3 regions of the Luteibacter sp. W1I16 genome follow, and region 3 is predicted to be linked to each of the others. Evidence: riboswitches for the same ligand, from Rfam matches in the RefSeq annotation. Region 3 holds a riboswitch; each other region holds the start of a gene.

Region 1 (9,618 bases), 270 kb from region 3:
TCGCCATCGTGCACGGCGAGGAAGTCCGGGCGCGGCGGACCGTAGCTGTCGAAATCCAGTTCCTGCGTGTCCAGCAGGATGCCTTCCGGCTCGCCGAGCGGGGTGCCATCGAGGTCGTTCGGCGCACGCAACACCACGTCCACGGGGCCGCCAGACGCGGCCGACAGGTCGCGGACCAGCGTGGCGCGCAGCTGCGCCTCATCGGCCATGCGTTCCTGGGCGAAGCTGTTCAGGTAGAGCTTGAACGACTTCGATTCGACGATGTTCGGCGTGGTGGCCGGGAAGCGGAACTCCGCCACGGCCACGACCGGCTTGCCGCGTGCATCCAGCCAGGAGAGTTCATAACCGTTCCAGACGTCGACGCCATGGAAAGGGAGGGCGCCGGCGGATATGCCGATCTCGTCGCGCTTGCCCTGGCGTGGAATCGGGAAGAGCAGGCTGGCGTCGTAGCGGTCCGCGTAGACGGTGGCCTTGCCCAGCGGTGAGTGATCGGGGGACGACATGGCGGTTTGCTGCTGGCACAAACCGCCATTATAAGCCAAGCACTTAGGCGTTGATGGAGCCCATCATGCTGGGGGTGTAACGGTCGCCCACGGCCGAGTCCGGCGGAAACACCGCGTCGATCTCGGCCACCTCGGCCGGACTGAGTTTCACCTCCACCGCGCCGGCGTTTTCCTCCAGGTACTTCACCCGCTTCGTGCCCGGGATCGGCACGATGTCGTCGCCCTTGGCGATCACCCAGGCGAGGGCGAGCTGGCCGGGGGTGCAGCCCCTGTCGGCGGCGAACGTCTTCACCTTCTCCACGATCGCCAGGTTCTTTGCGAAGTTCTCGCCGGTGAAGCGCGGATTGACGCGACGGTAGTCGTCCTCGGCGAAGTCTTCCGGCCGGGTGATGGCGCCGGTGAGGAAGCCGCGCCCGAGCGGGCTGTAGGCCACCAGCGCGATCCCGTTCTCGCGGCAGGCGGCAAGCGTGCCGGTGGTTTCCGGATCGCGCGTCCACAGCGAGTATTCGCTCTGAAGGGCGGTGATCGGATGCACTTTCGCCGCCTTGCGGATCGACTCGGCGGATGCCTCGGACAGGCCGAGATGGCGCACCTTGCCTTCCTTCACGAGGTCGGCCATCGCACCGACGGTCTCCTCGATCGGCACCGTGCGGTCCACGCGGTGCTGGTAGTAGAGGTCGATGTAGTCGGTTTTCAGCCGGCGAAGGCTGCCTTCGACCGACTGGCGGACGTAATCCGGGTGGCCGCTGATGCCGCGTTTCATCGGGTCGTTCGGATCGCGGACGATACCGAACTTGGTGGCCAGGAATACCTTGTCGCGACGACCGGCGAGGGTACGGCCGAGCAGTTCCTCGTTGGTATGCGGGCCGTACGCGTCGGAGGTATCCCAGAAGGTGATGCCCAGTTCCAGCGCGCGTTCCAGCGTGGCGACCGATTCCTTCTCGTCGCTGGCGCCGTAGAACTCGCTCATGCCCATGCAGCCGAGGCCGAGGATCGAGACCTCGGGACCGTGCGTGCCTAGTTTGCGGGTGATCATGCGTGTTTCCTTCGTTTCGAGGGGACGTTCGCCGTCGCCGCCGGTGTCACGGGCGGTTCGGCGGGCAGGGGGATGGGTTCATCGGGATAGATCGAGCGGTACAGGGCGATCTTCTCGTCCAGCCGCACGATCGTCTCGGTCAGTTCGGTGAGCTGGCTGCGCAGGTAGGCGGCGTGCCGGGCGAGCAGGTCGCCGCGCAGGCGGATGCTTTCGGGGGTTTCGCCCAGGCGGCGTAAACGCACGTATTCCTGGATGTCGCGCATCGACATGCCGGTGCCGCGCAGGCGCAGCACGAAGTCGATGAGGCGCATCTCGGCGTCGCCGTAGACACGCTGTCCGCCGCGCCTCGGCACCGGGTCGATCAGGCCGATCTGCTCGTAGTAGCGCAGTGTATGGGTGGTCAGGCCGGTGGCGAGGGCGGCCTCGGCGATGGTCTTCGAATGGGGCATTCGAAGAGCGTACGCCTTCGAGTGCGCTCTAAGTCAACAGGGGCGAGGGCAGCGGCTGCACCGGGGTGGGCTTATGGTCGCCGTCGAGCGCGATCATGGTGAAGGTCCCACGGGTGCACAGTTCACGCGCGCCGGAGATGAGGTCCTCGGTGTACATCGCCACGTCGATCTTCATTGAGGTGCGGCCCACCGACACGACGGTGGCGATGAGTTCCACCATCTGGCCCTTGCGCACGGGCACGTGGAAGTCGACCTGCTCGGAACGTGCGGTAACCACGATCTGCCGCGAGTAACGCGAGGCGGCGAGGAAGGCGGCCTTGTCCATCCACGCCAGCGCCTGGCCGCCGAAGAGCGTGCCGAGGTGGTTGGTGTGGTCGGGGAAGACGATCTCGAGGACGCGGGCCTCGGTGGGGCGGTCGATGGGGGGCATGTTGGGGCTGTGTCTTCAGGGGTGGGGGAGACCATCCTATCGCTGGGCCGGAGAAGAGCATCGCGGACAGGGTCCGCTCCCACCGGAGCGTCGGTGCGGTGCTCTGGTGGGAGCCGACCCTGTCGGCGATGCTTCTGACAGGTGCGACTAGAACGACTGGTCGAACGCCACCTCGCCCTGCACGCCCACCTGGTACGATGAAACGCGCCGTTCGAAGAAGTTCGTCAGTTCCTGCACGTCCTGCAGGTCCATGAAGTCGAACGGGTTCTTCGCGCCGTACTTCTTCGGCATGTCGAGCTGCACCAGGCGCTGGTCGGCGCAGTACTCCAGGTACTGGCGCATGTCGTTCACGGAGAGTCCGGCCACGCCACCGGAGAGCACGTCCGCCGCGAACTGCGTTTCGCAGGCGATGGCGTCTTCCAGCATCGCCTCCACCTGCTGGCGCATGTCGTCGTCGAACAGGTCGGGCTCCTGCTCGCGCACGGTACGCACCACCTCGAAGGCGAAGGCCATGTGCCCGGACTCGTCGCGGAACACCCAGTTGGTGCCCGAGGCCAGGCCATGCAGCAGGCCGCGCGAACGCAGGTAGTACACGTAGGCGAAGGCGGCGAAGAAGAACAGGCCTTCGATGCACGCGGCGAAGCAGATCAGGTTGAGCAGGAACTGGCGGCGGTGTTCGCGCGTCTCCAGGCGGTTGATGTCCTGGATGGAGTCGATCCACTTGAAACAGAACTCGCCCTTCTGCCGGATCGAGGGAATGCTCTCGATCGCGGCGAAGGCCTTGTTCCGTTCCGATGGCTCGGGGATGTAGGTGTCCAACAGGGTGAGGTAGAACTGCACGTGCAGCGCTTCCTCGTACAGCTGGCGCGAGAGGAACATCCGCGCCTCGGGCGAGTTCACGTGCTGGTAGAGATTCAGCACGAGGTTGTTCGACACGATCGTGTCGCCCGTGGCGAAGAACGCGACGAGGCGATGGATCAGGTGGCGATCCGCGTCGGACATTTTCGCCTTGAGGTCGGTCACGTCGAGCGAGAAATCCACTTCCTCCACCGTCCACGTATTGCGGATGGCGGCGCGATACATCTCGTAGAACTGCGGATACTTCATCGGCCGCAGTGTCAATTCGAAACCGGGATCGAGGATGTGGGTATCGCGGGTGATCGGTGAAGCGGACATCGGGTACCTCGGAAAATGTGAGTAGCTTCTTTCTTTTTACTGGCAGGCTTCGCAGTACTCGGGGTTCTCGAGCGAGCAGAACACCGCGGCCTCGGCCTGCTCCTGCGCATCGGCGACCGGCGCGGAAGGCGTGGGCAGGGAGGCCGCCGACGAACTCACCGTGGTCTTCGCGATGCGCGTCGCGGGACGCGAGCGCAGGTAGTACGTCGTCTTGATGCCCGACTTCCACGCGTACATGTACATCGAGGAAAGCTGCCCGATGTTCGGGTTTTCCATGAACAGGTTCAGCGACTGGCTCTGGTCGATATAGGCGCCGCGGGCGGCGGCGAGATCGATCAGGGCCTTCTGCGGCAGTTCCCAGGTGGTGCGATACACCGCGCGCAGTTCCGCGGGGATGGCCGCGATACCCTGTACCGACCCTTCCGCCAGCTTGATCTGGTCGCGGATATCGGCGGTCCACAGCCCCAGCGTCTTCAACTCGTCGACGAGGTAGCGATTCACCACGAGGAAGTCGCCCGACAGCGTCTCGCGCTTGAACAGGTTCGACACCTGCGGCTCGATGCATTCGTAGCAGCCGGCGATCGACGCGATCGTCGCGGTGGGCGCGATGGCGATCAGCAGCGAGTTACGCAGGCCCTTGGCCTTGATCTTCTCGCGCAGTTCGGCCCAGCGGCCGTCCTTGCCGGCCGGCGTGGCGGCCGGCCAATAGTCGAACTGCAACTCGCCGTTGGCCGCGCGGCTTTCCTCGAACCCGGGATGCGGGCCGTCGCGTTCGGCGATCTCGTTGGACATGGACAACGCGTGGAAATAGATCTCCTCCGCGATGCGCGTGGACAACGCGCGTGCCTCGTCTGAATCGAACGGCAGGCGCAGCTTGAAGAAGACGTCCTGCAGGCCCATCACGCCCAGGCCGACCGGACGCCACTTCACGTTCGCCGTCTTCGCCGAGGCGATCGGGTAGAAGTTGAGATCGATCACGCGGTTCAGCTGGCGCACGGCCGTGCGCACGGTGGTCGACAGCTTCTCGTAGTCGAACTGGCCGTCCACCACGTGGCGGGCGAGGTTGATCGAGCCGAGGTTGCACACCGCCGTCTCGCCTTCCGAGGTCACTTCGAGGATCTCGGTGCAGAGGTTCGACAGGTGGATGACGTTCTCGGGACGCGCGGTCTGGTTGCTGGTCGCGTTCGAGCGATCCTTGAAGGTCATCCAGCCGTTACCGGTCTGCGCCAGCGAGCGCAGCATGCGCGCGTAGAGTTCGCGCGCCTTGATCGTCTTCACCGCCAGGCCATCGGCTTCGGCTTTCTCATAGGCGGCGTCGAAGGTGGCGCCCCAGGTATCGACGAAATGCGGGACGATCTTCGGGTCGAACAGCGACCAGTCGCCGTCCGTCTCCACGCGGCGCATGAAGAGGTCCGGTACCCAGTTGGCGAGGTTGAGGTTGTGCGTGCGGCGGGCGTCGTCGCCGGTGTTCTCGCGCAGTTCGAGGAACTCCTCGATGTCGGCGTGCCACGATTCCAGGTATACGCAGGCGGCGCCCTTGCGCTTGCCGCCCTGGTTGACGGCGGCCACGGAAGCGTCGAGCGTCTTCAGCCACGGCACGAGGCCGTTGGAATGGCCGTTGGTCCCCTTGATCAAGGAGCCGCGCGAGCGGATGCGCGAATAGGCGAGGCCGATGCCACCGGCGAACTTCGACAACTGGGCGACATCACCGTACTTGGCGTAGATGGATTCCAAGGCGTCCTGCGGCGAATCGAGCAGGAAGCACGACGACAGCTGTTCATGGGCCGTGCCGGCGTTGAACAGGGTGGGCGAGCTGGCCAGGTATTCCAGCGACGAGAGCATGCGGTACAACTCCAGCGTCTCGGCCACGTCGTTGCCGCCGAGCGCGCAGGCGATCCGCATGAAGAAGTACTGCGGCGTCTCGATGACGAAGCGCTTGGTCGGATGGCGCAGCAGGTAACGGTCATAGACCGTGCGCAGGCCGAAGTATTCGAAGCGGCGCGAGGCCGTGGTATCGATCGCGTCGTTGAGCTTGCGCGCGTTCACCTGCACGAAATCGCGCAGGCGTTCGTTGAGGATACCGAGGTCGAAACCGGTGGAGATCGACTGCGAGAACGACTGGATGTCCTGGTCGGACACCTCCTTGTCGATGAAGGCGGCGAGCAGGCGCGCGGCCAGCTGGCCGTACTCCGGTTCCTCGGCGGTGAGCGCCGCGGCGGTGCGGATCGACAGCTGGTCGAGTTCCTGGGTGGTCGCGCCGTCGTAGAGGCCGCCGATCGTCTTCAGCGCCACGCGCATCGGATCGACGGCGTACAGGCCATCGGCGCTGCGGGTCACCGCGCGCACGATCTTGTTCACGTCGACGACTTCCTGGCCACCGTTGCGCTTGGTCACGCGCATCTGGCCGGGGTTGTGCGGCGGGGTGAGGGCGAAGGCGGGTGGCGCGTCGTTGCGGTAGCCGGCGGCGGGCGCCTTGCCGGCGGTCGGAGAAGGAATGGCGGCCGGGTCGGCCGTCTCGGTGCGCTCGCGCGCTGCGGAATCCATCGTGGTCATGTGTGGCGTGCCCCAAGGCCTGGTTCAAACTCCCGTTCCCTCGGACGGGGCTCGAAGTGGCCAGGCAATGCGGGAAAGGCCGGGACGGAGCCCGCCCAAGGCGGCTCCGGTCCGCGACGTGCTTCCCCGCGGAAGCCGTCACCACAATCGATACCGATCAGGTACCGACTGTTGGCAGGTCTTCGGACTCGTGGACGAGGGCCTTGGAGGCCCGGCCTACCCGTCGCTTCCCAGTCGCCGAGGACCAGTGCATAGAACGGGATCGTTTCCACTTACCGCTGCGGGGCAGTTCCGGATTCGCACCGGATTCCCTATTAAGTCCGACGGGCAGTCGCGCCTCTCCGGACACCAACGGGACACACGATATAGGCGATCCCATGGGCGGTCAACACAAGATGTGGTGTAAACGACGCAACTGCCGGTTCGTTCAGGACTTGTGAAGGCGTTCTACACAAAGTGCATGAACCCACGACGATAAACTCCGCTCCCCACCCCGGATCAATCACAGGCTCGATGCCCTCACCATTCGCATTGCAGGACAATGAACTGATCGCCCGGGCGTTCGACGCCGCGCCTTACGGCCTCGCCGCCCTTTCTCCCAAGGGTGAACTCCTGTACGCCAATGCCTGGGCCAGGGCTCGCCTGCCTGATGGCGAATTCCTGGCCATCTGGAACCCTGCCGGCCGGACCTGGTTCGAGGCGGAATTGCCGAACCTGGCCGCGAGCGGCATGCGTACCGCGGAACTGAGCTCCGTCGACGGATCGCCCTGGCGCGTGTGCATGGAACGCTGGGATGGGACGGCCATCGTGTCGATGCAGCCGGCCGCCGAGGAAGACCAGGGCTGGCGCAGCGCCGGAGGCGGCCCCGGGCTCGCGCTCGACCTGACCCAGGACCAGTTGCGCCAAGCGCAGAAAATGGACGCGATCGGCAAGTTGACCGGCGGCGTCGCCCACGATTTCAATAATCTCCTGCAGGTGATCAGCGGAAACCTGCAGCTTCTCGCGTCCGACGTGGCCGGCAATGCACGCGCCGAACGGCGTCTCTCCAACGCGATGGCCGGCGTGACACGCGGCAGCAAGCTGGCCGCGCAACTGCTCGCCTTCGGCCGGCGCCAGCCACTGGCACCGAAGGTCGTGAACGTCGGGCGCTTCATCCGCGACATGGATGAACTGCTGCGCCGCGCGCTGGGCGAGGCGATCGAGATCGAGACGGTGGTCGCCGGCGGCCTGTGGAACACGCTGGTCGACCCAGGCAACGTCGAAAACGCGCTGCTCAACCTGGCGCTCAACGCGCGCGACGCGATGGACGGACGTGGCAAGCTCACCATCGAGGCAGGCAACGCCTTGCTCGACAGTGCCTACGCGTCCGCCCACGGCGACCTGCGTCCCGGCCAGTACGTGATGATCGCCGTGACCGATACCGGCGGCGGCATCCCTCCGGAGATCATCGACCAGGTGTTCGAGCCGTTCTTCACCACCAAGCCGGAAGGACGCGGTACCGGGCTCGGCCTCTCGATGGTCTACGGCTTCGTGAAGCAGTCCGGCGGCCACGTGAAGATATACAGCGAGCCCGGCGAAGGCACCACGGTGAAGATCTACCTGCCACGCTGCGTGCAGAGCGAAGACCGCCTCGTGGATATCGACGAGGAAGCCGTGCGTGGCGGCGACGAGACGATCCTCGTCGTGGAAGACGACGACGCGGTCCGCGAAACGGTCGTCGGCATGCTCGGCGATCTCGGCTACCGCGTGCTGAAGGCGCGCGATGCATCCAGTGCGCTGTCGATCGTGGAAAGCGGCATCGCGATCGACCTGCTATTCACCGACGTGGTGATGCCCGGCACGTTGCGCAGCCCGGAGCTGGCGCGCAAGGCGATGGAACGGCAGCCGGGCATCGCGGTGCTGTTCACCTCGGGCTACACCGAGAACGCCATCGTGCACGGCGGCCGCCTCGACGAAGGCGTGGAATTGTTGAGCAAGCCGTATACGAAGGAGCAACTGGCACGGCGCGTGCGGCACATGCTGGCCGCGCGCGTGCCGCGCCCGACGGCGGAGATCGCGCCCGCGCCGATGGCGGGAGCGTCGCCGGCGCCCTCGGCATCGTTGCGTGTGCTGGTGGTCGAGGACGACGCGCTGATACGGATGTCCATCTGCGAGATGCTGGAAAGCCGCGGGCACGTCGCGTTCGAGGCCGGCGATGGCAACGAGGCCTTGCGTCTGCACGTCTCCGAGCCGATCGATGTGCTTCTCGCGGATGTCGGACTACCGGGGATGAATGGCGTGGATCTGGCGGAGCGGTTACGCGAAACGCAGCCTGGCCTGCCGGTGATCTATGCCACCGGCGACCACACGGCGAACGGCGTGGAGTGCGACGCGCGCACGCGGATCATCGTGAAGCCGTACGGGGTGGCCGACCTGATGGATGCGATCGGGCGGATCATGGGCCGGTAGAGCATCGCCGGCCAGCCGGCTTCCCACCAGAGCCGGAGGCATCCCCGCTCTGGTGGGAAGCCGGCTCGCCGGCGATACGGCCCGCCTCACGGCAACATCTGCCACGTCACGGCAACATATGCCCGCCCGTCACCCCATACGTCTCCCCGGTGATGAAGCTCGCCTCCTGGCTCGCCAGCAGCACGTAGACCGGCGCGCACTCCACCGGCTGCCCGGGTCGCTTCAGGGGAACGTTCTTGCCAAATTCCACCACCTTCTCCTGCGGTTGCCCGCCGCTGGGTTGCAGCGGCGTCCACACCGGCCCCGGCGCCACCGCGTTCACGCGAATGCCCTTTTCCGCCGCCTGCTTGGCCAGCGCCTTGGTGAACGCCACGATCGCGGCCTTGGTCGGCGCGTAATCCAGCAGGATGTCCGACGGTTCGTAGGCCTGGATCGAGGCCGTGTTGAGGATGGCCGCGCCCGGCGGCATATGCGGCAGGGCCGCCTTGGTCAGCCAGAACATGGCGAAGACATTGGTGCGGAACGTCGCCTCGAATGCGGCGCTATCCAGCTCGTCGATCGACTTCGCGTACTGTTGCCGGCCGGCGATGTTGGCCAGGATATCCAGGCCGCCGAGCTCCTTCACGGCCCTCGCGACGAGGTCCTTGCAGAACGCCTCGTCCTTCAGGTCGCCAGGCATGCCCACGACGGTGTGACCCTCGCCGGTGAGCAAGGCGATGACCTCGTCGGCATCCTTCTGTTCCGAGGGCAGGTAGTTGATCACGACGTCCGCGCCCTCGCGTGCGAAGGCGATGGCCGCCGCACGCCCGATACCGGAATCGCCGCCGGTCACCAGCGCCTTGCGGCCCTTGAGGCGGCCGTTGCCGCGGTAACTGGTCTCGCCGTGGTCCGGCTTGGGCACCATTTCCCTGGCCAGGCCCGGCGCGGGCTGCGGCTGCTTTGAAAAATCAGGCTGCGGATACTGGGTGCGCGGGTCGCGCATGGCGTACGGATCGTTCTTGGCTGGATTGGCCATGGGAGGGT
Region 2 (9,618 bases), 310 kb from region 3:
TGCCGGGTCGGCCCGGTCAGTGTCCACGGGCCGAGCACTTCCGCCAATGCGTCGAGCAAGGCGGGGCTTGCGGCGACGAACCCCGCACGCGCGCCCGCCAGGCCAAAGAATTTGCCGACGGAGCGAAGGACGATTAAACCGTCACGTACATACGGCACCAGGCTTTCGTCCGGCCGTGCGTCGATGAAAGCCTCATCCACCACGAGCCAAGGCTCGTTGCTTACCATGGGGCCTGCTCTTGTGGGAGCCGCTTCAGCGGCGATGGGTGCTTGACTCGAATTGGCCCGCTGCCGCGGGATCGCCGCTGAAGCGGCTCCCACAAGAGCAGGCTCAACCACGGCAGCGGCTCCCACAACAGCAGGCCTGGACAACCTGGAGTGCAAGGCCAACAGGGTCTCGCTGTCGAGGTACGTACCGGTGGGATTGTTCGGGCGGATCACGATGACGACGTCGAATTCCGAAGCGCGTGCGAGCAGCTCCGGAAGCGGCAGTGCCACGACATCGTGGCCCGCTTGCCGCCACGCGTGCGCGTGCTCCGCATAGCTGGGTGCGATCACGCCCACGCGCGAACGCGCACGCAGTCTCGGCAGAGCCGCGATGGCGGCTTGCGATCCAGCGACCGGCAGCAAATGTGGCGTGCCGTAGTAAGCGCGCGCGGCCTCCAGGAGGCCATCGTCGTCCTCGGGAAGACGCCGCCACGAGTCGGCCGGCACCGGAGGCACGGGCCACCCACGAGGACTCACCCCCGTCGACAGGTCGAGCCATTCCTCACGTGGGATGCCGAACTCGCGTGCGGCGCGTCCAAGACGTCCACCGTGTTCAAGCATGCGCCGCCACTCCCACCAACAGTACGACGGCCATCCAGGCGACGACCGCGCGATCCACCAGACGCAATGCACGGACTATCGAGGACGCGTCGGGCGCCTCGCCTTTGCCAAGCACGGGCCGGTCTTCCCAGCGGCCGTGATAAGGAGCCGGGCCACCCAGGCGCACACGCAACGCACCCGCGCCGGAAGCCATCACCGGCCCCGCGTTGGGGCTGTCCCATGATGGGGCTTGCGTGCGCCAGCAATGGAGAGCCGTGACGGCATCGCCCACGGCGGCATAGCTGAGCGCGGTGAGCCGGGCCGGTACGTAACCGAGCATGTCGTCGGCCCGCGCCGCGGCCCAGCCAAAATGCTCGTAGCGAGCGCTCCGGTAGCCCCACATCGCGTCCAACGTATTGGCCAGGCGGAACAACAAGGCCCCGGGCGCGCCGAGCACGGCGAACCAGAACAGCGTGCCGAACACGGCATCGTGGCCATTCTCCAGCACCGACTCGGTACCGGCCGCGGCGACATGCGTGGCATCCAATGCGTCCGTGTCGCGGCTCACCATGCGGCCCACGGCGGCACGCGCCCGTGGCAGATCGCTATCGCGCAAGGCGGCAGCCACCGGCCGCGCGTGTTCGGCGAGGCTGTGTCGGCCCAGGGCGAAGTACAGCACGAGCACGTCGAGGGCAAAGGCCACGAGCGGCGGTGACACGGCGCGTAGTCCGCAGAGCGATGCCACCGGCAGGAGCACGGCGAGCGTCCACGCGGCGACACCCGCCATACGACGGTCGGCATGAAGCCGGCGCTCGACCGTATTGGACAGCACACCGAAGCCGACCAGCGGATGGAAGCGTCGTGGTTCGCCGAAGACGGCATCCAGCACCAGGGCCAGCAACATCGCCAGCAACATCGTCATCGCAGGAAGAGCCGGCACGCCGCGTCGGGATTCGACGGAAAGTAGAAGTGCACGAAGCTCGCCGTCATGCGTGCGCGGCGATAGACCTTCTCCGCCGTGGGGCCGCCATGGGGATTGCTTGCCACGGCCAGCGGCGTCGCCTCCATCGTCGCCTGCGCGTAGTGGAACGAGTGGCCACGCAGGCTTCCCTCCGGCAACTCGACGGCCTGCATGCCCAGCGCCGCCAGCCGCGGCTGAATCGCGGCGTGGCCACGCACCAAGCCCGCCATCGCACCTTCATGGCCATCGCGATCGGCGAGGCGGTCCAGCGCGTAGAGCAGTCCACCGCACTCGGCGAGCAGCGGACGGCCCGCATCGACGTGCGCGCGCAGATCGCGACGCAGGTCGTCGCGTGCGGCGAGCGCGTCGATATGCAGTTCGGGATAACCGCCGGGCAACCAGGCCGCATCGCATCCGGGCAGCGGATCGCCCGCCACGGGAGAGAAGAAACACAGGTCCGCACCCGCGTCGCGAAGCACGTCGAGGTTGGCGGGATAAAGAAAGGCGAAGGCCGCATCGCGCGCGATGGCGATGCGTACGCCGTCCAGGCGTACCGAAGAGACGATCGATGGCGGCGCATCGAAGACGACGGGAGGCGGCAGATCGACCGGCCCCTGCGCAAGTAGCGCATCCGCCAGCGCATCCAGCCGCGCATCCAGATCGGCCAGTTCCGCCGCCGCGACGAGACCCAGATGCCGCTCCGGCAAGGCCATGGCCGCGTCGCGCGGCAATGCGCCGTACCACGCCATGCCCGGGGGCAGGCTGTCGCGCAACAATCCCGCGTGGTACTCGCCGCCCACGCGATTGGCGAGCACACCTTGCACGTGCAAGCCGGGCCGGTAGCTCGCCAGCCCATGGGCCAGCGCGCCGAACGTCTGCGCCATGGCGCTGCCGTCGATCACCGCCATCACCGGCAAGTCAAAAGCCATGGCCAGGTCCGCACTCGACGGCGCACCATCGAACAGGCCCATCACACCCTCGACGAGGATCAGGTCCGCCTCGCCCGCGGCGGCATGAAGCCGTGCGCGAACGTCGTCGTCCCCACCCATCCAGGGGTCTAGCTGGTATACGGGCGCTCCGCTTGCCCGTTCGAGAATCATCGGATCGAGGAAATCCGGTCCCGTCTTGAACACGCGCACGCGGCGTCCCCGCCGCGCATGGGCGCGGGCGAGCGCGGCGGTGACGCTGGTCTTGCCCTGCCCCGACGCAGGCGCGGAAACCAGCAACGCGGGACAGGTACGGCTCACAGCTCGACGCCCTTCTGCGCGCGGATGCCTGCCTGGTAAGCGTGCTTGATCACGCGCATCTCCGTGACGGTGTCGGCGGCGGCGACGAGTTCATCGGGCGCGCCACGGCCGGTGATGACGACATGCTGCCGTTCGGGCCGCAGGCGCAGGGCTTCCAGCACGCGGTCGAGTGGGATGTAGCGCTTCACCAGGGCGATGTTGAGCTCGTCGAGCAGCACGAAATCATAGGTGGCATCGCGAAGCATGCCTTCGGCCACCTCCCACGCCGCCATCGCCGCGGCCACGTCGCGCGCCTTGTCCTGGGTCTCCCAGGTGTAGCCCTCGCCCATCACGTGATAGTCCAGCGGGCCGTCCTCGAACATACGGAAAAACGCCTCCTCGCCGGTGGAGAAACTACCCTTGATGAACTGCACGACGCCACAGCGGAATCCGTGGCCGAGTGACCGCGCCAGCATACCGAAGCCCGACGAACTCTTTCCCTTGCCGTTGCCGGTGTTCACCACCAGCACGCCGCGGTCGATCGTCGCCTTGGCGATGCGCCGGTCGATCAACTCCTTCTTGCGGCGCATCCGATCCCGATGGCGCGCATCCTCGTCCATATCCTGCCATGGCACCGCGTCGTTCATGCGCTTGCCGTCTTGCCGTCGTCCGCACGTGGAGCGAAGCGGAACACCAGGGCCTGGACCAGCTGTGCCGCGAGCACGTAACCCGACGCCGCGCGAACGAACAGCGGTGCCCACTGGGCGAAGCGCTGCACGTATTGGGCCATGTTCGGATCGGTATAACGCCCACCCAGCCAGTAGAACGCGCCGTTGGAGATCGCATAGGAGAGCGTGGCGCTGACCACGATGCCCGCGAACACCATCGCATGCGAGGCAAGCGATCCGTCGAAGCGTGGCGCGAGGAACCGCCCCGCGTACCACAGCACCGCATAGGCCAGCGGCAGGAATGAGTAGGCCACGGTGATGCAGAAGTCACTCACCCCGGCATAACTCACCGAATACCAGTCGATCAGCACCGAAAGCAGCACGAAGCCGAGGAAGGCCAGATGTTTGCGCAGGTAAATGCCGCCCAGGAAGAACAACCCCATCGAGGCATCGGGGAGGTGCAGCGCGTCCCCGAAATGAGAGAAACGCGTACCGATCATGAGCAAGGCGAACAACGCGGCGACAGCGGTGAACAGGGGACGCGAAAGCGGTTTCATCGGATAGTCCTCGATGTATGCACGGTTATGAACGGGGCTGGTAGCACAGCGTGAGCATCCAGTTGCGGCCCGGCTGGTTGAAGTAACGGGCCGTCTCGTAATGGCGGTCGAAGACGTTGTTGGCCGAAAGCTCGACCTTCCATGCCGCGTCGAAGGCGTATGCCATGCGCAGGTCGGTCAACGCATAGCCGCCGAGCCGGTGGGCATTGGCGGTATCGTCGTAGCGGTAACCGGAGGCGAACACGCTCGCACCGGCGCTGAATGCGCCGAAGCTGCGGTCGACATCCACATGCGCGGTGCGGCGCGCGCGGCGTGGCAACAGGTTGCCATGCGAGGCATCGTCGCTATCGTCTTCCGGCTGCAACCATGTCGCGTTGCCGGCGAGCCGCCAGTCACCTAGGGTCGTGTCCGCCGCCAGTTCGGCTCCGCGAATACGCGAACGGTCGATGTTGTTCGCCCCGCCAAAGGGGAACAACGGTCCGCTCAGGCCGGAGTCGAACACGATCAGGTGGTCGATCTTGTTCTGGAAGGCGTTGATCGACCAGTTGCCCCAGCCGGGCGTGCCGCGCACACCCAGTTCCCAGTTCCGCGAGGTCTCGGGGCCGAGGTCGGGGTTGCCGTAGTCGGGGTAGTAGAGATCGTTGAAGGTCGGCGCCTTGAACGCGGTGCCGTAGCTACCCGTGACGCGCAGGGTTTTCGTCAGCGCATAGCCGTACTGCAGGCTACCGGTGGTCTTTCCACCGAACTGGCTGTTCTCGTCGCGACGCAGGCTGCCCTGCACCGAACTGGCCCCGAACTCCTGCTGCCACTGCGCGAATAAAGCGTGATTGCGCCGCGCGTCCACGAGGTAATCGGTGTTACCCACGACACGGTCGCGTTGCCAGTCGAAGCCGAGCGTGGTGAGACCGGCGGCGCCGCCCACGCGGCCCAGATCGGCCTGCATCGAGGCGACGTCGCGATGCGTATTGAACGTATCGGCGTAGACGCCGTTCTCGTAATCGGTGGACAGGTCTTCGCTGCGGCCCAGGTTGGCAGTGAACAGCATGTCCTGCGACGGCTTGTAGCGCACGCGCCCACCGACGACCTGAGTGGCCGATTCGGCGAAGTTGCTGCTGGTGCCGTCGTAGTGGTTACGTCCCTCCGTGCGCGTGGCACTGGCGTCCGCATCCCATTGCTCGTCGAATCGCCAGCCGCCTTTCAACGACAGCGCGTTGTTGCGGTAGCCGTCCTTGTCCGGTTCATAGGTGAAGCAGCCGCCACCGCCCGGACTGGGTTTGCCCCGGCAGGCGTTGATGCCATCGGTCTGGTCGTGGCTCGCCTCCACCGCGTACCAGCCCCGGGTACCGCGGCCAGCGAAGCCCGCCGAACCGCGCAGCGTGTCGTAGCTGCCCACGCCCACGGAGAAATGGGGAACGAAGCCACCCTCGGGATGGCGGGTGAAAATCTGGATGACACCGCCGAGGGCGTCGGAGCCATACAGGCTCGAATACGGGCCGCGCACGATCTCGATGCGTTCGATCTGGTCGACCGGAATATCCTGCAACGCCGCGGTGCCGGACGTGGCCGAGCCGATCTTCACGCCGTCCACCAGCACGAGCACGTGGTCCGCCTCGGTACCGCGCAGGAACACGGAGGTGGCCTTGCCGGGCCCACCGTTGTTGGCGATCGAAACACCGGGCGTGCCGCGCAGCAGGTCGGCCAGCGATCGCGGTTGCAACCGCTCGATCTCGGCCCGGTCGATCACCGTGGAGGCGGCGAGCACCTGGTTGAGGGTCTGGTCGGTGCGGCTGGCGGTGACGACGACCTGGTCGAGGTCGGTGGACGCATCGGCGAACGCCGCGGCCGGCGTGAGGAAAGCCACCGCGATGGCGACCGCGAGGCTGGAGGAACGAAATGACACGGGGTGACTCCCTGCTCACCGCGCCTACCCGCGCGGCATGAATGGCGAGGGACGGGAAGCGGGATGGCGGGGATCGCCGGCGGCGGAAGGCTGTCGGCCACCCACGACATGGCCCTCCGCCTGTCCGGTGTACCTCGAGGCCGGTCTCCGGGCTCGCGAGCGCAGGGAATCCCTGCGGGGACGGCGCCTTCCCATGCCTTGGCACAGTGGCTCGATGCCGACCTTTTGCTCGCCTACCGTTGCGGGGGCAGCTCCGGAATGGTGGCGGCCTTGTCGGGCCACGCACGTCACCGGATTCCCGTTTCAATCCCCGGCGCGAACGCCGTGGATCACCTTGGGCGGCGACAGTGTATCCGAACGCGCGGCGCGCTTGTCGCGCCAGCGCAGGAAGGGCCGCTCCACCGTGTAATGCAAGACGGCGCCACCGGCCAGGGTCGCGGCCGCATAGATGGCGAAACGCAGGAACCGGTGGTCGGCCAGTTGGCCGTCCAGAGCCGTTTGCACGAGGTGGAAGACGCCCTTGTGGCTGAGATAGAGACTGTAGGAGGCGCGGGCCAGCCAGCCCGCGCCCGGGATATCCAGCCGCGCCAGCCAGGTATCGCCACTGGCCGCGGCCACGAAGGCGGCCATCGCCAGCGCGATCAACGGGTAGCCCGCGACGCAGGGCCAGAATGCCGTGCGCGCGCCGTCGAAAAGCACGAGGGCGGCCGCGAGCAGGAGCATCCCGAGGATGAGCAAGCCGTTCACCCGCGTACGCAACCATGCCATGGCCTGCGGACGGTACACGCCGCAGGCGGCCAGTGCGACACCGGCCAGCAGCCCATCGAGGCGGGCCCACGTCGGGTAGTACAGGTAACGCAGGTAGACGGTGCCGACGTTCTCGCCCGCCGCCAGCGCCGGCGCGAACCAGTGCGTCCACGACCATCCGCGCACGAGCATGCCGCCGGCGGCGACCACGGCGCCGACGACGGCGAACTTCCATGCGGCGGGCTTGCGCGCGAGGATGAAGGCGAGAATGGGAAACAACAGGTAGAAGTGCTCTTCCACGCACAACGACCACACGTGGGAGAAGGCGTAGTTGTCGCCGTTGTCGAACAGCAGGTTGAAGGTGAAGGTCGGGAACTGCCATAGCGGCTGCATCCCCGGCGTTTCCCGCCACGCCGGCCACAGCACGTACAGCGCGAGCACCGCGAAGAACGCGGGCAGGATGCGCGCCGCACGCCGGCCGTAAAAGGCGGCGAAGTCCAGCCGCCCCGTGGCGGCGAGGGATTTCAGCACCTGGGAGCCGATGAGGTAGCCGCTGAGCACGAAGAACAGGTCGACGCCCATCCAGCCGGACTGTTCCAATGCGGAAAACCCCTCGCCCAACCCACCGACGAGATAGCTATGGAAAAGCATCACCCAGGCGATGGCGGCGGCGCGGAGCGAGTCGAGCCCTGGCGTTCGGTGCATGGTCGGACGTCCCCCTGGATGGTCGGGACAGCGTGGGGCCGCCGGCGGCCATGCCTGGGGCCCCTTCATGGCATTCCGGGGGCAAATGGCGCCATGGACGGCCCGAACCGACGGCCCGCGCCCCACCGCGCTATGATCGCCACGCGCACGGGGACCGGGGGAGGTCGTCCGGCGTCTCATCAAGGGGCACACATGTCTGACGTTATCGATTTCCTGGAGCGCATGGGTGGCGACGCCACGTTGCGCGCCGCCGGTCCGGCCGAACTGGCCCATGAACTGGCCGAGGCCGCCGTAGACGGCGCGCTGGCCGCCGCGATCCTCGCCGGTGACGAGAAAGCACTGCGCGACCGCGTCGCGCCCGGCACCTTCAACAGTATCCAGCTCGGCGATACGCCGCAGAGCGAGGAAGAGTCCGAAGCGCCCGCGAAGGACGTACCCGAGACACCCGCCGTTCCCGATCCCTCGGACGCCTGAGCGCGAGGCCACGGTGGCATGAACGGTCGCATCGGACGCAGGCTGGGATGGATGATCGCATTCACGCTGGCGGCGTACGCCGGCGCCGCATTCGCTCAGCTCACGCCGGGCGAGGACGCGACCGCGACCCTCGCGCGCGCCGATGCCACCAAGACCTCCGACCACCCCGCCTTCATGGACACCGTGGCCCGGCTCGGCCACGACGCCGCGCGGCTGAGCGCGGCACAGCGGGCCCACCTGCGCTATCTCGAAGCCTGGCAGGTCGCCTATGCCGGCGATTACGAAGCCGCCGTGCCCCTGCTGGAGGCCGTGATCGGCAGTTCGTCCGACATCACGCTGCGCTTCCGCGCCACGGCCACGCTGATCAACATCCTGGGCATCGGCCACCGTTACCAGGAGGCCTTTTCACGCCTGACCGAACTCACCGATACGCTGCCCGAGGTGAGCGACCCGCAGGCGCGGCTCCAGGGCCTGGGCGAAGCGGCACAGATGCTCACCGCCGCCGGCCAGTACGACATGGCCGCCGAATACGCCGAGCGCATGATCGAAAGCACGCCCACCGGCGACAGCGCATGCAAGGGCACCTTCATCAAGCTGCATGCGCTTTATCGCGGCAAGCGCATCGAGGGCGCCGACCCCCGCTTCACCCAGGGCATCGCCGCGTGCGAAGCCGCGGGCGAGAACCTCATCGCCAATGCACTTCGCGCGGACGTGGCCGAAGGGACCATCCGCAGCGGGAGCGCTGCCGATGCCGTGGCCATGCTGGAGAAACACTACCCGGCGGTGCTGCGCGACCAGTATCCGAGCCTTATCTCGCAGTTCGAGTCGCTGCTCGCCGAGGGCCATTGGCAAACCGGCAACGTGGACGCCGCGGAAAAATACGCCCACGCGGCGGTCGACAGCTCGATCGCGGGGGAATACTCCGAACCCCTGGCCGTGGCGCTGCGGACGCTGTATCTGGCCGCGAAGCAGCGCGGCGATTTCCGCGCGTCGACCGGTTGGCTCGAACGCTACATGCAGGCGGACAAGGGCTACCTCGACGATGTGACGGCGCGTGCGCTCGCCTACCAGGTGGTGAAACAGCAGGTGGCTTCCAGCCGCATGGAAGCCGACGCGCTCGATCGGCAGAACCAGATCCTGCACCTGCAACGCGAAGTGGACCGGCGCTCGATGGAGACGAGCCGGCTCTACATCCTGTTGTTGCTCACCGTGTTGGCGGCGATCGGCCTGTGGCTGGTCCGTACCAAGCGCTCGCAGTTGCGGTTCATGCGCATGGCGCGCCGTGACAGCCTCACCGGCATCTGCAACCGCCAGCATTTCGTCGAGGAAGCCACGCAGGTCTTGCAGAACGTGCGCAAGACCGGCAAGCCTTCGTGCCTGATCCTGTTCGACCTGGACCATTTCAAGCTGGTCAACGACACCTATGGGCACGCCGAAGGCGACTGGGTGCTCTTGCGCGTCGTCGCCGAATGCCGCGACCACGTGCTCGAAGGAGACGTGTTCGGACGGCTGGGCGGTGAGGAATTCGGCATCCTCCTGCCGAACGCGGACGAAGCCGCCGGCGCGAAGCGTGC
Region 3 (9,618 bases):
TCCGGGCTCAGGGTCTGGGCGGCCGCGGCCGTCAACACCACCCAGTACTGGTTGATGTCCGAATAGATGATCGAGACCTGGCGCTGGCCGAAGGCGTTGAACAGGGCCGAGTCGATCATGCCCATGCCCACCTGGAGGCGCGAGGCCGCATCACGGTCGACCTTCACCATCTGCTGCTTGCCGACGATGTCGAAGTCGCTGCCGACGTCGCGGAACTCCTTCATGTTGCGCATCTGGCGCACGAGCTTCAGCACCGAGGGCTGCAGGTCCTCGCCGCTGGTGCTGATCAGCTGGAACGAATACTGGCCGCGATTGCTGTTACCGCCGCCACCGCCGAGGAACTGCACGGGGTTCATGAAGACCTGGACATCGGAGAACTTCTCGTACTCCTTGCCCAGCCTGTCCATGATCTCCTTGATGGATTCCTTGCGCTGGCCCGGGCCGCTGCCCTTGGGCTTGAGGTCGACGAACATCAGGCCCTGGTTGCCCACGGCGCCGCCGTTGTCGCCACCGAGGATCGTGGTGACGTCCGCCACCGTGCTGTCGTTCTGCATCAACTCGCTGACCCGCTTCAGGCGGCGCGTCATCTCATCGGGCGAGATGTTGGCGTCGGCGCTGATCTGCGCCTGCAGCATGCCGGTGTCCTCGTCGGGCATGAAGTTGCCGCCGGCCGTCTTCACCACGGCGATGGCCAGGACCACCGTCGCGGCGAGCAGGATCAACGGCTGCCAGCGCATCAGGCGGCGATGACGCATCGCCCAGTCGAGCGCGCGCTGGTAGACCCCGAGGAAGCCCCGGTCGAAGCGCTCCAGTGCCAGCTCCCAACGGCTCGCCTTGCGATCGGGCGCGTCGTGCTTGAGGTAGTGCGCGCACAGGGCCGGGGTCAGCGTCAGCGACACCACCGCCGAGATCAGCACGGCCGCCGCGAGCGTCACCGAGAACTCGCGCAGCAGTTTGGTGATCATGTTGTTGCCGAACAGCAGCGGCGCGAACACCGCTACCAGCGACAGCGTGATGGATATCACCGTGAAACCGATCTCGCGAACGCCTTCCATTGCCGCGGCCATGGGTTTCGCACCGTTTTCCATGTGCCGGACGATGTTCTCGATAACCACGATGGCATCATCGACGACGAAGCCGATGCACAGCACCAGCGCCATCAGCGACATCGTGTTCAGCGTATAGCCGAGCGTCCACATCACCACGAAAGCGCCGGCCAGCGATAGCGGCACGCTGAGCGTGGCGATCATCGTCGGTCCCAGGCGGCGCAGGAACACCAGCATCACCATGATGACCATGACGATACTGATCATCAGCGCGACCTTGACCTCGTGCAGCGCGGACTGCGTGGTCTGGGTCAGGTCGAAGATCGGCGTGACCTTCGCATCCGCCGGCAGCAACGCCTGGAACCGCGGCAACGCCGCACGGATGGCTTCCGCGGTGGCGATGGAGTTCGCCTCCGGGCGCTTGCTGATCTGCATGGTGACCGAGCGCTCGCCCTGGAACCAGGCGGCCTGGTACTGGTCCTGCTGGCCGCTGTGGACATTGGCGATGTCCGAGAGCCGTACCGGCACCCCGTCGCGCATGGCGATCAGGATGTTGGCGAAGTCCTTCGGGTCGCGCAGGCCGTCGTTCGCGATCACCGTCATCTGCGTCTCTCCATCGGAGAGCACGCCTTGCGGCGAGTTCACGTTGGCGGCCTGCAAGGCGTTCGAGACGTCGTTCGCGGTCAGCCGCTTCGCCGCGAGGGCGTTCGTGTCCAGCTCGATACGCACCGCATGGGGCGTGCCACCGAACACCTGCACCCGTGAAACGCCGTCGATCTGCGCCACGGCGGGGCGGATCAGCGTGTCCACCACGTCGTAGAGCTTGTCGGGCGGCATGGTCTTGGAGGTCATCGCGACCAGCAGCACCGGGATCTGTCCGGTATCGAACTTGAAGTACTGCGGCGGCGAGGGCATCCCGGCGGGAAGGTCGGCCGCCGCCGCGTTGATCGCGGCCTGCACGTCGCGGGCGGCCGCGTCCGTCGAGCGGTCCATGTTGAAGCGGACGCGGACGAAGCCGGAGTTCTCCGTGCTGTTGGAGTACATCTGGTCGACGCCCGGGATCTGTCCCAGGTGGCGCTCCAGCGGCGCGATGACGGTCGACGCCATGGTCTGTGCGTTGGCGCCGGGCATCTGCGCCTGGATAAAGACCGCCGGTACCTCGATCGAAGGCAACGCGGCGACGCCCAGCAGCATGTATGCGATCGCGCCGGCGAGGGTCAGGCCCGCCGCGAGCAACGAGGTACCGATCGGCCGGCGAATGAATGGTGCAAAAAAGTTCACGACACTTCCTGTGATCGCGGGAAGGCTCCCCGCGCCCGCGAACTTTATGACGTTCCGCTTGCTTCGTCGCGTGTGCCTTTAGTGGGGGCCCTGCCGGAAGGCAGGGGTCCCCCGTTCATGCGGCGGCGCGTCAGTGGCCGGGGGCGAAACGGACGGTCAGGTAAACCGTGCGCCCCAGCTGGTTGTAGAACGCGGCGGTCTCGTAGCGCTTGTCCGCGACGTTGGCGACGCGCCCCTGCACGCTCCAGTCCGTGTCCACGTGCCACGTCGCGCGGAGGTCGGCCGTGGTGTAACCGCCGAGCCGGCGGGTGTTGGCCGCGTCGTCGTAGCTGTAACCGGCCGCGTAGACCGAGCCACCGACGGTGAAGCGGCCCAGGTCCTTGTCGAGGTCGACCCGCGCGGTGCGCTCCGGACGGCGCGCCAGGAGATTGCCCTCCTGCACTCCCGAGTCGCGGTTCTCCGGCTGCTGGAGCGTGCCGTAGGCCCGCACGTGCCAACCATCGACATCGGCGCCGACCTGTCCCTCCAGGCCCCGGATGCGCGCCTTGCTCACGTTCACCGGCAGGAAGTTGGCGTCGAAACCGATCAGGTCGTCGACCGTGGTCTGGTAGGCGTTCACCGCCCAGTTCCAGATACCAGGCCGCGCAGAGAGGCCGATCTCCGCCGTGCGCGAGGTCTCCGGGTTCAGGTTCACCGGTGCGCCGTAAGGGTAGAACTCGTCGTTGAACGTGGGCGCATGGAAGGCCGTGCCGTACGACGCGGTGATCTTCATGCCGTTGTCGAAGCGGAAGCCGTAAGCCGCCGAGCCGGTCGTGTGGTTGCCGAACTGGGTGTTGTGGTCGTGGCGCGCCGACAGCTGGATCTCATGCGGGCCGAACAGACCCTGGTAGAGCGCGAATACGCCCGTGTTGTTGCGCGAGTCCTTCAGATAGTCCGTATCGCTCTTCAGCTTTTCCTGCTGGAAGTCGACGCCCGCGCTCAGCGTCTGGCCCTTCGCGAGGGTGAAGTCGTTCTGCCACGACGCCTGGTTACGCTTCGAGTAGAGGTAACCGACGCGCGCCTTGTCCAGGCCGTAGTGCACGAAATCGAGCGTCTTGTCCGCCCCGTTGAGGTAATTGTCGGCGCGGTCCTGGTTCTGGCCCAGGCTGAGCGCCATGCGCCAGTTCGCCAGCACGTCGAAGGCCAGCTTCGTGCCGGCCACCTGTTGCGAACGCCGGGTGAGGTTCTGGAAGTCACCGTCGTACTCTATGTCGCCCTTGCTGCGCAGCCAGCTGCCGGTCAATTCCGTGCCGTCGTCCCAGCGATAGCCGCCGAACAGCGCACCGTTGTAAGTGCGGGAGGCATCGTGGTCCGGTTCGTCGGTGAAACAGCCGGCGAACGCGGCCGCGGCGCCGATGCGACAGGCGTTGATTCCCGCCGTGTACTGCTCGCCGAGGCTGGCGTTGTACCAGCCGTTGCGGGTCCCGCCCGATAGCCCGGCCTGGCCCGCCGAATAGCCATGGCTACCACCGGTCAACGAAAGCGTCGGCGTGGGCGCTTCGCCGGCCTGGCCGTTGCGGGTGAAGATCTGGATGACGCCGCCGATCGCGTCCGAGCCGTACAGGGCCGAGCGCGGGCCACGGACGATCTCGATGTGGTCGATCTGCTCCACGGGAAGTTGCTCGTAGGCAGGCAGGCCTGCGCCCACGGTGCCCACGCGCACGCCGTCCAGAAGCACCAGCGTGTGCGAGGAGTTCGTGCCGCGCATGAACAAGGAGGTTTGCTGGCCGATGCCACCCGCATTGGCGATCGTCACGCCTGGCAGGCCGGTGAGGAGGTCCTGCACGCTCACCGGCTGCAGGCGCTCGATGTCCTCGCGGGTGATCACGGTGACCGGAGCGAGCACCTCGTCCAGGGGCGTCGCGACGCGATTGGCCGTGACCACGACAGGATCGAGGCGATCGGGCGCGCCTTCGTCGGCGGCGTGGGCCGCGGCGATGGACAACAACAGGGCCGCCGCGAGCAGGGTCTTCTTCATGGAACCGTCTTCCTCAGCCGCCGGGCGGCAATGTGCGAAGGACGCTCGAGGAGGACGTGCGACGAACGGCGAACGGGCGGAAACCCGGTGGCTGCCCGGATCCGCCCTCCGCGAATCGACCGAAACAGGGACGCCCGCCACAGGGGCGGGACGTTCATCGGGCCGGTCTCCGGACTCGCGCCAGCCACCGAAGTGGCGGGAACCGGTGCCTTCCCGCTTGCGCAGTGGCGTGAGGCCGGTTCCATGAGAAAGGTCTGACGACCCACTCGGATGGACGCTTACCGTTGCGGGGGCAGTGCCGGCCTTGCCACGAAGTGGCGCACCGGCTTCCCGTTTCATCCTCCCCGGCCTTGGCCGGTCGGGACACCCGAACCCGCCGATGGTACCGGGAGGGGGCCGAACTGTCACGGCGGCTTAACGAAATCCTTAACGCGCACTTGACGAGCGCAAAATAATTCGATTACAACCGCAACTGATAGCCGTTGGGCGCAAGAAGTTGCGCACGGGGAGCATGAGCAGCCAGAGCCGCATCCCGGGGGGGATGGGCACCGGGGCCCATGGGACGGCGTCGAAAACGAGTTCGGCCGCCTCTTGTGGCCGGCTTACTTGCTGTTTATCGGGGAGACAAAACATGCAGCGTTCCACCAAGCGTACCGGCGCCCTGCGCCGATCGACCCTTTGCACCGCGCTCGCCCTCTGCTTCGCCAGCGGCGCCGTGCTCGCCCAGTCCAATGCTTCCGGTGTCGTCTTCGGCCGCGTCGCGCAGCCGGAAGGTGCCGTCATCCACCTGCAGAACCTGGATACCGGCCTTACACGCGACGTCGGCGTCGACGCCGATGGCCGCTACCGCGCAAGTTCGCTGCCGGTCGGCCGCTACAAGGTCACCGTGGAGCGCGGCGGCCAGCCCGTCGAGACCCGCGACAATGTCCAGGTGAATCTGGGTGGCGGTGTCGACGTGTCCTTCGCAGGCGCTTCGACTACCACCACCGAGGCGCAGAACCTCGAAGGAGTGCAGGTCACCGGCAACGTGCTGCCCGCGATCGACGTGTCCCAGGTCGACTCGCGTACCGTGCTCACTTCGGAACAGCTGCAGAAACTACCGCTCGCACGTGACGTCACCGCCGCCGCGCTGCTCGCGCCGGGCGTCATCTCCGGAGACAGCCGCTACGGTAACGTGGCCTCGTTCGGTGGTTCGTCGGCCTCGGAAAACCAGTACTACATCAACGGTTACTCGGTCACGAACGCGCTTACCGGCCTCGGCTTCACGAGCCTGCCCTACGATGCGATCGACCAGCAACAGATCTTCACCGGTGGCTATGGCGCGGAATACGGCCGTTCCACGGGCGGCGTTATCAACATCGTATCCAAGCGTGGCGGTAACACATGGAAGGGCGGCGTCGGCATGTATATCCAGCCGAACGGCGCACGGCAGTCGCCGCGCAATATCTATCGCACGAACGGTCAGCTGTTCCAGAACCGTGGCGGCAACGAACGCAGCGATACGCAGTACACCGCCTATATCAGTGGTCCGTTGATCAAGGACAAGCTGTTCTTCTTCGGTGCGGGTGACTTCACTCGTACGAATACGACCACGACGAGCAGCATCCTTGCTCCGCAGCGCACGAACCAGTCGCAGAAGGCGACCAAGTGGTTGGGCAAGATCGATTGGAATATCACCGACAACCACCTGCTTGAGTTGACTGGCCTCGGCGACAAAACCAACACCGAGCGTAGCGTCTATGCCTACGATTACGCCACCCGGAGCCGAGGCAATTACCTGGGTACGGACAATCTCAAGAATTTCGACGCAGGCGCGGGGTCGGCCCCTGGCGGTGACGTATACATTGGCAAGTACACCGGCTATATCACCGATGACCTGACAGTCAACGCCTTGTACGGCCACACCACGACCAATCATGAGCGCGATATTGGCTATTCCGGGTCGGCTAATTGTCCGTGGATCACAGACAACCGGCGTGGCATCGCCAACCCCATCACCGGCTGCGGCCTGGTGAATGGCACGGTGCTGAACGCAGGCGCGAAGGACAAGACCCACGGCTGGCGTCTCGACGTCGAATACCATGCGGGCGATCACGATCTGCGCGCGGGTCTGGACAACCAGACTCTCGAGTCGACGTCTGGTCAGATCTATGAGGGCGGTTATCGCTGGGTTTATCGCAACGCAGGCACGGTCACCGGCCGTCCAGACATCGTTCCGCCGCCGGGTACTGTCTATGTTGCCGAAAAGCGTCTCTTCGAAACGGGCGCCAGTGTAAAGACCGAACAGGAAGCGCAGTTCATCGAAGACAACTGGCAGGTCACCGATCGCTGGAGGATCTACGTCGGTCTTCGAAACGAGCAGTTCAAGAACTTGAATGGCGATGGCACCACCTATGTCAAGCAACGCCACCAGCTCGCACCACGCCTCGGCGCGACGTGGGACGTGTTTGGCGACTCAACGTTCAAGATCTACGCGAATGCCGGACGCTATCATCTGGCCATTCCGTCGAACGTGGCTATTCGCGGCGCTTCCGCGTCCACCTACTATAGCGAGTACTACACCTACGGTTCCGTTGGCCCGAATGGCGAGCCGACGGGTCTCACCCAATTGGGTAGCCGCGCTTACCTCAACGGCGAGGATGGGACTACACCCGATCCGAAGACCGTTGCCGCCAAGGGTATCGACGCGTACTACCAGGATGAGTACATCCTGGGCTTCGACAAGGCGATCAACGATAACTGGAGCTTCGGCGCCAAGGCGACGTATCGCAAGCTCAAGAGTTCGATCGACGACTTCTGCGACTCGCGCCCCTTTGAAGCGTATGCCGCGCGTAACAACATCGACATCAGCAACGCATCGCTGCCGGGCTGCTATCTGTTCAACCCCGGCAAGTCGAACGAGTTCCTGGTCGACGTCGGCGGTGGCAACTACGTTCCGTTCAATCTTCGCAAGGATGACTTCACGTCGCCCGAAGGCGTTGCATTCCCAGACCTGAAGCGAAGCTACTACTCGCTCGATCTCTACCTTGAGCACCACTTTGCGGACGATTGGTACGGCCGCGTCGATTACACCTTCTCGCGTAGCTACGGCAACTCGGAAGGCCAGCTCAAGTCCGATATCGGTCAGCTCGATCCGTCCGTGACCCAGGACTGGGACGCCCCCGAGATCATGCAGTACTCGAATGGCCCGCTTCCGAATGATCGTACGCATCAGTTGAAGGCATACGGGTATTGGCAGGCGTCGCAAGAATGGCTGCTTGGCGGCAACCTCGCGGTTGCCACCGGCCGCCCGAAGAACTGCATCGGCCTGGATCCGGTGGATGCGATCCAGTACGGCGCGTCGTACTTTGAGTGCGGTTTCCAGCCGTCTCCGCGCGGTTCGAAGGGCCGCCTGCCCTACACCTGGAACCTCGACTTGAACGCCGAATACCGCCCGCTTTGGGCCGGTGAGAAGCAGCCGTTGGCATTCACCGCCACGGTGTTCAACGTCGTCGGCAGTCAGCGACCGGTCGGACAGATCGATGTTGGCGAGACGGGTACGGTGGCGAACGGCGTTCCCGTGGTCAGCGACGACTATCGTCGTCCGATCGCATTCCAGAACCCGCGCTACCTGCGCCTTGGTGTCCGTTACGACTTCTCGCTCTAAGTAGCGGGAACAGCAGCGCGCCCGGACGACGTATCCGGGCGCGCGACGAGATCTCCCTGGAACTGGCCGGCGCGGAGCGCCGGCCTTTTTTGTGATCGTGCCTTAAGCGTGGCTGTCAGCCGAAGACCTTGGTGCCGCCGATCCAGGTTTCCGCGACGTGGTAGCTCTCGTCCATCACGACGAAGTCGGCGCGGTAGCCGGCGGCGATGTGGCCGTGGCTGGCGCCGAGGCCGAGGAAGTCGGCGGGATACGTGGAGGCCATGCGGGCGGCTTCGTCGTAGGCGACGCCGACCATGCCGATCGTGTTGCGCACCGCCGTCGCCATGTCGAGCGCGGAACCGGCGAGCGTGCCGTCGGCCGTCTGGCAGACGCCGTCGCGCACGGTGATGGTTTCGCCCTTGAGCACGAAGTTCGGATTGTCCGAACCCACCGGCGGCATCGCATCGGTCACCAGCATCATCTTCTCGCGCGCTTTCGCGGCGATGGCGACGCGCAGCGACGCCGGATGCACGTGGTGGCCGTCGACGATCAGGCCGCACCAGCTGGCCGGGTCTTCCAGCGCGGCGCCGACCACGCCGGGTTCGCGGCTGGTGAACGGTGTCATCGCATTGAACAGGTGGGTGAAGCCGCGCACGCCCTTGGCGAGGGCGCCGCGCGTGGTTTCGTAGTCGGCGGCGGTGTGGCCGGCGGCGACGATCACGCCGTGGGACACGAGCTGTTCGAGCACGTCGTCCGACGCGCGTTCCGGTGCGAGGGTAAGCAGGGTGACGCCGCCATGGCGGCGCGCGACCATCGCGATGTCGTCGGCGCCGGCGATGCGGAACTTGGCCGCGTCGTGCACGCCCTTGCGCTCGGGTGCGATGAACGGGCCTTCGAGGTGGATGCCGAGCACGCCGGGAACGCCCTGCTCCACGGCGGCGTTCACGGCGTCGATGGCCTTCGCCATCACCTTGGCGTCGTCGCTGATGAGTGTCGGCAGGAAACCGGTGGTGCCGAACTTCGCGTGCGCTTCGCCGATCGTGCGGATGGTCTCCACCGTGGGAGCATCGTTGAACAGCGCACCGCCGCCGCCGTTGACCTGGCAATCGATGAAGCCGGGCAGCAGCGTGCGGCCGCCGAGGTCGTGACGCTCCGCGGCACGTACGCGCGGATCCGATGGCAACGCCAATCCCGTGATGGTACCGCCGTCGACCAGCACGGCGAAGCCGCCCTGGAATCCGTTATCGGTGAGTACGCGTCCGTTGACGAGGGCGATGGTCATGCGGGTGTTCCTTTATCTGAAACTTTTTATGGAAGGCGGTGCCCGGTCCGACGGCCGGTTTCGACGTCAGACCGTCTCCGTCACCTTGTTCAGGTGCGGCGGGACATCGGGATTGAAACCACGCTTCAGGGAAAGCGCCGCGGTGGCGCGATAGAAGCTCTGAACGGCCAGCAGCGGCGCGCTGATCGGCGCGGACGCCACCAGCGGCAGCACGCCCTCGCCCGTCGCACCCGGCGCGGCGATCCAGACCTTGGCGTCGCGCTTGCGAAATTCGGCGGCGACGTCGAGCACGCCGGGCAGCGTGTCGTCATTCTGTGCGAAGAACAGCACCGGGAAGTCCGGGCCCACGAGCGCCATCGGGCCGTGC

The links. Region 3 has a riboswitch for cobalamin ahead of QFZ41_RS10350 (TonB-dependent receptor domain-containing protein). Riboswitches for the same ligand answer to the same signal wherever they lie in the genome.
Region 1: another riboswitch for cobalamin. It lies ahead of QFZ41_RS11455 (ribonucleoside-diphosphate reductase subunit alpha); the one in region 3 lies ahead of QFZ41_RS10350 (TonB-dependent receptor domain-containing protein).
Region 2: another riboswitch for cobalamin. It lies ahead of btuB (TonB-dependent vitamin B12 receptor); the one in region 3 lies ahead of QFZ41_RS10350 (TonB-dependent receptor domain-containing protein).

Annotation. Positions count from the first base shown of each region.
Region 1 covers NZ_JBNDJJ010000001.1:2,596,134-2,605,751, forward strand. Annotated here, with positions in the region: gene queF (NADPH-dependent 7-cyano-7-deazaguanine reductase QueF) at 1-503, opposite strand, end outside; gene QFZ41_RS11435 (aldo/keto reductase) at 547-1,539, opposite strand; gene QFZ41_RS11440 (MerR family transcriptional regulator) at 1,536-1,988, opposite strand; gene QFZ41_RS11445 (acyl-CoA thioesterase) at 2,017-2,418, opposite strand; gene QFZ41_RS11450 (ribonucleotide-diphosphate reductase subunit beta) at 2,566-3,594, opposite strand; gene QFZ41_RS11455 (ribonucleoside-diphosphate reductase subunit alpha) at 3,631-6,147, opposite strand; cobalamin riboswitch at 6,304-6,515, opposite strand; gene QFZ41_RS11460 (response regulator) at 6,661-8,595, shown strand; gene QFZ41_RS11465 (SDR family oxidoreductase) at 8,702-9,610, opposite strand.
Region 2 covers NZ_JBNDJJ010000001.1:2,639,567-2,649,184, reverse strand. Annotated here, with positions in the region: gene QFZ41_RS11630 (threonine-phosphate decarboxylase) at 1-827, opposite strand, end outside; gene cbiB (adenosylcobinamide-phosphate synthase CbiB) at 820-1,728, opposite strand; gene QFZ41_RS11620 (cobyrinate a,c-diamide synthase) at 1,725-3,014, opposite strand; gene cobO (cob(I)yrinic acid a,c-diamide adenosyltransferase) at 3,011-3,613, opposite strand; gene QFZ41_RS11610 (hypothetical protein) at 3,637-4,218, opposite strand; gene btuB (TonB-dependent vitamin B12 receptor) at 4,244-6,118, opposite strand; cobalamin riboswitch at 6,240-6,470, opposite strand; partial or broken gene QFZ41_RS11600 (acyltransferase family protein) at 6,494-7,570, opposite strand; gene QFZ41_RS11595 (hypothetical protein) at 7,763-8,044, shown strand; gene QFZ41_RS11590 (diguanylate cyclase) at 8,063-9,618, shown strand, end outside.
Region 3 covers NZ_JBNDJJ010000001.1:2,324,718-2,334,335, forward strand. Annotated here, with positions in the region: gene QFZ41_RS10345 (efflux RND transporter permease subunit) at 1-2,327, opposite strand, end outside; gene QFZ41_RS10350 (TonB-dependent receptor domain-containing protein) at 2,458-4,344, opposite strand; cobalamin riboswitch at 4,488-4,729, opposite strand; gene QFZ41_RS10355 (TonB-dependent receptor) at 4,976-7,990, shown strand; gene nagA (N-acetylglucosamine-6-phosphate deacetylase) at 8,106-9,251, opposite strand; gene QFZ41_RS10365 (SIS domain-containing protein) at 9,318-9,618, opposite strand, start outside.